2 regions of the Sporacetigenium sp. TC11 genome follow, and region 2 is predicted to be linked to the other one. Evidence: riboswitches for the same ligand, from Rfam matches in the RefSeq annotation. Region 2 holds a riboswitch; the other holds the start of a gene.

Region 1 (3,424 bases), on a different contig from region 2:
GAGACTAAATCACGGATATGTAGATACAATAAGAGAATTAAAGGATTATCTTCCGAGCTTAATAAAAGATGAAAATAAAACTAAGATAACTATTAATTTGCCTATAATCAATACAAAAAACAAAGTAGAAATTATGGTCGGAGATTATATGAAATTTGGAAGATACAATTATGAAGATATAGTATGGCAAGTAATTAACAAAGAAGATGATAGACTATTTTTATTGTCTACAAATATTGTAGAATATAAGGAATTCGGAGGTTATGCAAATTGGAAAAATAGTTCAATTAGGGAGTTTTTAAATAATGAATATATATTTTTGAAAGATTTTACTGATTTAGAAAAAAGCCTAATAATACCTGTAGATAATGAATATTTATATGAAAATTCACCTTATGAACCTGATATAAATGGGTGTTTAAAAGGATATGATGAGACGATGAAAAGAGTTTCGAAAAATGATAAGGTATTTATACTTTCCATGAAAGAAGTTGTAGAATTTCTAAAAAAACAAAATTTAGCTTATACTATACATGGGAAATCTTATTGGCTTAGAGATTTTTCTTACGAAAAGATGCCAACATATGATAAGATAAAGTCAGAAAGTTACAAAAAACAAAGAGTAGTAAAAGATAATGCAACAATAAGTAGAAAAGACTATCATGAAATAGACGGTATAAGACCTGCTATTTACATAAAAAAAATTGAAAAATGTATAGGAAAGGGAAGTATATACGATCCTTACATATTATAAAAAATATAAGGTGGTTTTATGTATATAGATGCACACAATCATTTAGATTTTTATGAAAATAAAATTACAGAAGCCATAGATTGTATAAATAAAAACAATATACTAACTTTAGCTTGTTCAATGGATATAAAAAGTTATATAGAAAACAAGGAAATATCTAAGAAAAGTAATTTAATAATACCAACTTTTGGAATACATCCAAACAATGCAAATAACTACGGTGACTGTTTAGAAAAATTAGATGAGTATATAATAGAAACACCGATTATAGGAGAAATAGGCCTTGATTTTCACTGGATTGAAGATAAAAGTACTTATTCAAATCAAATAAAGGTGTTTGAGTATTTTTTGAAAAAGGCAAAACAATACGATAAGGTTATAAATGTACATACAAAAGGTTCAGAAGAAGAAATTGTGAATTTACTAAGAAAATACGATGTAGGAAATAATGCTATAATTCACTGGTATAGTGGTAATATAAATATTTTAAATATGCTTATAGACATGGGATGTTATTTTACTGTAAGCGTAGATATCCCATATTGTAAATTAACTCAAGAAATAGTTAAATATATACCTATACATAAGTTACTTGCAGAAACAGATGGCCCTACAGCCTTGGAGTGGGTTAATGGACAATATGCAATGCCAAGCTATATAAAAAATGTGTATTATGATATATCTAGAGTTAAAAAAATAGATGAAAATGAATTAAAAGCACAAATTAAAAATAATTTTGTAAAATTAGTCAAAAACTTACAAATAACGTCTTTATTATAATAAACACTTAATATATAATAAAACTTAGAAATCATTTTACAAACAAAAGTATATCGGGGGAGTCGGTAAACCGTCTGAGAGGAGATTGAAAATCTCGACCCTTGAACCTGAATTGGGTAATGCCAACGGAGGGAGATGAAAATTTGCTAAATTAAGTAGGTTTAAGTCTTATCCAAAGTCGGATAGGACTTTTTGTATTACAAATAATAAAGAAGAGGTGGCTTAAATGGTAGTAGCAGATATAACAGTTTTCCCACTAATACCAGCTATTAGTGAAGATGAGGTATATAAAGTAGTAGATGCAGCAATTGAATATATTAAAAATAGTGGTCTACAATATGAAATAGGAGCAATGAGCACTACAATACAAGGTGAATTTGATGAGGTATTTGATTTAATAAAAAAGGTTCACAAAATACCTTTTGATTTAGGAATAGAAAGGGTTATAACAACTGCTAGAATAGACGAAAAAGTTGGTGGTCTTACAATAAATGAAAAACTTAAAAATCATAGATAAAACTAAAGAAAACATACTTCCTGTAATTTTTATATTAACTATTATTATTATTTGGCAATTTGTTGTAGAGTTTAAAAATATTCCACAGTATTTAATCCCTACCCCTTTGGACATAATAGAAGTTTTTAAAGAAGATTTTGATACTCTAAAGGATCATACCTTAGTAACTATTTATGAAGGTGTTGTTGGATTTATACTTGCTGTAATATTTGCATTTTTACTTGGAATAATTATGGATTTTTTTACAATAGTTAAAAGATGTCTATATCCAATACTTGTAATATCTCAAACTGTACCAACAATTACAATAGCTCCACTACTTATAATATGGTTTGGATTTGGGTTATTACCTAAGGTAATAGTAGTTATGATAACTTGTTTTTTTCCTATAGTTATAAATTTTGCAGATGGACTAGAAAAAATAGACAAAGACTACATAAATTTATTCAAAACTATGAAAGCTAATAGATGGCAAATTTTTTCACATCTTAAACTTCCAATGGCTATGAATAGTTTCTTCTCTGGAATTAAAATATCTGTAACATATATGATTATGGCTGCAACTATTGGAGAATGGTTAGGAGGAGATAAGGGATTAGGAGTTTATATGTTAAGGGCAAAAAGCGCTTATGCCCTAGATAAGGTATTTGCATCAACTATTATAGTTGTATTTATTAGTATAATATTTGTTCTAATAGCAGAAGTTCTCAAAAAAATATTCGTATACTGGAATGAGGAGTGATTATATGTTTAAGAAAAGATTAATATCGATATTAGCAAGTACAATTTTAACTGCATCTCTTTTATCTGGATGTGCAGGTCAAGATAAAAAAGAAGATAATAAAGAAACTTCTAAGTTACAAAAGGTTAAGGTGGTATTGGACTGGACTCCAAATACTAATCATACAGGATTATATGTTGCATTAGAGGAAGGATACTATAAAGAAGAAGGCTTGGATGTTGAAATAGTACAACCTGCAGAAAGTACTGCACCTGTACTTGTAGCTACTAATAAGGCTGACTTTGCTATAAGTTATCAAGAGGAAGTTACATATGCAAAAACTTCAGAAGACCCACTACCTATAAAAGCTATAGCAACTGTGATTCAACATAATACTTCAGGATTCGCTTCTCCTAAAGATAAAAATATTGTTTCTCCAAAGGATTTTGAAGGAAAATCGTATGGAGGATGGGGATCTCCTTCTGAAGAAGCAGTTTTAAAAGCTGTTATGGAAAAATCAGGAGCAGACTATTCTAAACTAAAGCTTGTAAATATGGGTAATGATGATTTCTTTACTGCAACAAAAAAACATATAGATATGGCTTGGATATTTGAAGGTTGGACAGGAATAGAAGCTAGATTAAAGGGTGAA
Region 2 (3,424 bases):
CCATCTACATTAGTTACTTTGAGTGGTTCATAATGGTCATCTATTTTTGCAAATGATGCATACTCCTTAACTGCTATATTTTTTCCATTTACATTAAATATATAGCCATCTTCCATTTCTTTGTATTCCCCGCCTAATTTTTTTACAAATAGCTTTACAGGCATGTATTTTTCATTATCTTTAGTAAATAATTCTACACTCTGGGAATATGAACTATTCCCAAGGACCATTGATGATACTAAAGTAGCTACCCCCAGAGTAATAATTTTTCTTTTCATAATATTTCTCCTTTGTACAGATTAATATATTATAGAAGTTTCCGAGAAAACTATTACGTCTTTGTGCTCACTATTATATTCCCAAGCTGTATCTTCACCTTCCATAGGTTTCGCAATTGCTATTACCTTATCTAGATTTTTGTCAGGATTTAATTGATCTATCTTTTTTATTAAAAATTCTATTTGATACAATGCTTCTCTATCTTCTAATGTATCAGGCATTTTCATATCTATTTGTGCAAAATCATTTTCTTGTTTTATTCTTTTTATTTCAAATTCCTTTGGTATAGAATTTTCTAGCTTTTTAGTTATTAAGTTGTATTTTTTTAAAGTTATATAGCTTTTATCAATGTCTTTAGTATATATTATACCTTGACTTATTTTAGAAATATCTCCAGAATAAATTTTTGCATCATTTTGATTTTTAAATATGTATATTTGTGCTTGTTTTATATTTTTATCTTTTGTAATGGATTTTTTATATAGATTTTCAGATAAATAGTTTGCTTGGTCAGGTCTTATTTCATCTTTCATAAATATATTGTAAACTGACTTCTTTTGTCCATTTTCTTCAATTATATTTTCGGAAATAATCTTGTAATCTTGCTCTGATATTACTTCAAATTGCTGTGAGTTTACAACTTGTCCACTATTTTTCTTAAATAAATCGTCTACCCTAGTCTCCCCTTGACTTAATGTAAACCCTAGAGTGACAAATATCGTTCCTAGTATAGCGGCAACTGTTATTTTAAATTCACTACCCCTTAACTTACTCAATTTAAGCACATCCTTCTTAAGTATATGTATATATCTATTATACCAAAATTTTCTAATTAACAAATAAGTATCGGTATACTAATTCTGACATATGTCTACAATTATTTTTTTATTTTCTTAAAAATATGTTGATTAACTATTTATTATATGTTAACATCAAAAACAAATATAATAGTTATTCGCTAGGGGTGCTGGATAAGGCCAGCTGAGATAAAGACCCGTTAAAGTCTTTGACCCTTAACCTGATCTGGATAATGCCAGCGTAGGAAAGTGTATAGTATTAATATGTCATCTTGTACATATTTAGCACAAATCCTTATGGGTTTGTGCTTTTTTATTTTACAAAAAGGAGGTGCCTTATGATAGTAAATGGGAAAGTTTATTCTTTTGAAGGTAATATTACAATCTCTGACTTACTTAAAAAGCTAAATCTAAATTCAGATTTAGTAGTAGCTGAAGTTAATTTAAATATAGTTTATAAAGAAAATTTTAGTGATACAATTTTGAATGATTCTGATCGCATAGAAATTATAAGCTTTGTTGGAGGTGGATAAAATTGGATATACAAAAACTAAAAAATGCCAAAATTGGCATAGCTGGTGCTGGAGGTCTTGGTTCAAATATAGCTATAGCATTAGCTAGAATAGGAGTAGGAAATCTTATTGTTGCTGATTTTGATGTTGTAAATAAATCAAATTTAAATAGACAGTATTATTTCACAGACCAACTTGGTGTAAAAAAAGTATATGCGTTAAAAGAGAATATATTAAGAGCAAATCCAGATATAAATGTAGAACCTATAGATGTTTTGCTAGATGAAAGTAATATATGTAATATATTTAAGGATGTAGATATAGTAGTTGAAGCCTTTGATAATCCAAAATACAAGGCTATTATAGTAAATACTGTACTTAGTAATATGGATAAAAAAATAGTAGCATGTTCAGGTATTGGCGGTTATTACTCATCTAACTCTATAATAACTAAAAAGATAAATGATAGATTTTATTTAGTTGGGGATGGTTTGTCTGAAGTAGGTGAAGATGTAATGCCTTTAGCTCCTAGAGTTGGTATAGCAGCTCATCATCAAGCAAACATGGTTTTAAGGCTTATACTTGGAGAAGATGTTTAAGGGGGATTAATATGGATAAGTTAAAAATTGGTGGAATATCTTTAAATAGCAGATTATTTGTAGGTACAGGAAAATATTATTCTAACGGTATAATTCCAGACGTTTTAGATGCATCCGATTCACAGGTTATAACTGTTGCACTTAGAAGAGTTGATTTAAATTCTAGTGAAGAAAATATATTAAATTACATACCTAAAGACCGTATACTTCTTCCTAATACATCTGGAGCTAGAAATGCAGAAGAAGCAGTTAGAATAGCTAGACTCGCTAGGGCTTGTGGCTGTGGAAACTGGATAAAGATAGAAGTTATATCAGATAATAAATACCTACTTCCTGATAACTATGAAACTATAAAAGCTATAGAAATATTAGCTAAAGAAGGATTTATAGTTCTTCCTTATATGAATCCAGATCTTATGGATGCAAAAAGGATGGTAGATGCCGGAGCTGCTGCTGTTATGCCTCTTGGATCACCTATAGGGACTAATAAAGGTATTAGAACAGAAGAAATGATTCAAATATTAATAGATGAAATAAAAATTCCTATTGTTGTTGATGCAGGAATAGGAAAACCTTCACAAGCAGCAAAGGCCATGGAAATGGGAGCTGCTGCTGTATTAGTTAATACTGCAATAGCTTCATCACCAAATCCTATTCTTATGGCAAATGCATTTAAACATGCTGTAATAGCTGGCAGAAATGGTTATTTAGCTAAGCTTGGTGAAGTAAAACAATATGCACAGGCCTCTTCTCCACTAACTGGTTTTTTAAATGGAGGAGAATAATTATGAGTTTTTATGACGCATATTCAAATTATAAAGACTTGGACTTCAATGCTTATTTTGAAACTATAAATGACTATAACATAAAAAGCATACTAAACAAAGAAAAACTAGACACTATGGATTTTTTAGCTCTTTTATCTCCTAAAGCTAAAAATCATATTGAAGAAATGGCTCAAAAAGCTCACAAAATTTCAGTTCAACATCATGGAAAAACTATACTTTTATATACTCCACTTTATGTAGCAAATTACTGTGATAATAAATGCTCTTATTGCAGTTATAACATAGAGAACAATATAGCTAGAAAACAACTATCCTTAGATGAACTTGAACAAGAAGCAAAATATATAAGTGAAACGGGTCTAAAGCATATTTTAGTTTTGTCAGGAGAATCAAAGTCAAAAACCTCATTTGTTTACATAAAAGATTGTATATCCTTATTAAAAAATTAC

What was found. A riboswitch is a leader RNA that binds a small molecule or an ion and turns the genes downstream of it on or off. The one in region 2 is predicted to bind thiamine pyrophosphate.
Region 1: it holds a riboswitch for thiamine pyrophosphate, as region 2 does, so the genes downstream of both, ACUSRV_RS13845 (MTH1187 family thiamine-binding protein) here and thiS (sulfur carrier protein ThiS) in region 2, are expected to answer to the same signal.

What each region holds. Positions count from the first base shown of each region.
Region 1 is NZ_JBYVNY010000011.1:9,944-13,367, reverse strand. Features, by position in the region: gene ACUSRV_RS13855 (patatin-like phospholipase family protein) at 1-754, shown strand, start outside; gene ACUSRV_RS13850 (TatD family hydrolase) at 773-1,534, shown strand; TPP riboswitch at 1,580-1,685, shown strand; gene ACUSRV_RS13845 (MTH1187 family thiamine-binding protein) at 1,761-2,051, shown strand; gene ACUSRV_RS13840 (ABC transporter permease) at 2,026-2,793, shown strand; gene ACUSRV_RS13835 (ABC transporter substrate-binding protein) at 2,798-3,424, shown strand, end outside.
Region 2 is NZ_JBYVNY010000001.1:600,420-603,843, forward strand. Features, by position in the region: gene ACUSRV_RS02800 (hypothetical protein) at 1-278, opposite strand, end outside; gene ACUSRV_RS02805 (hypothetical protein) at 300-1,055, opposite strand; TPP riboswitch at 1,230-1,341, shown strand; gene thiS (sulfur carrier protein ThiS) at 1,415-1,609, shown strand; gene thiF (sulfur carrier protein ThiS adenylyltransferase ThiF) at 1,612-2,187, shown strand; gene ACUSRV_RS02820 (thiazole synthase) at 2,199-2,972, shown strand; gene thiH (2-iminoacetate synthase ThiH) at 2,975-3,424, shown strand, end outside.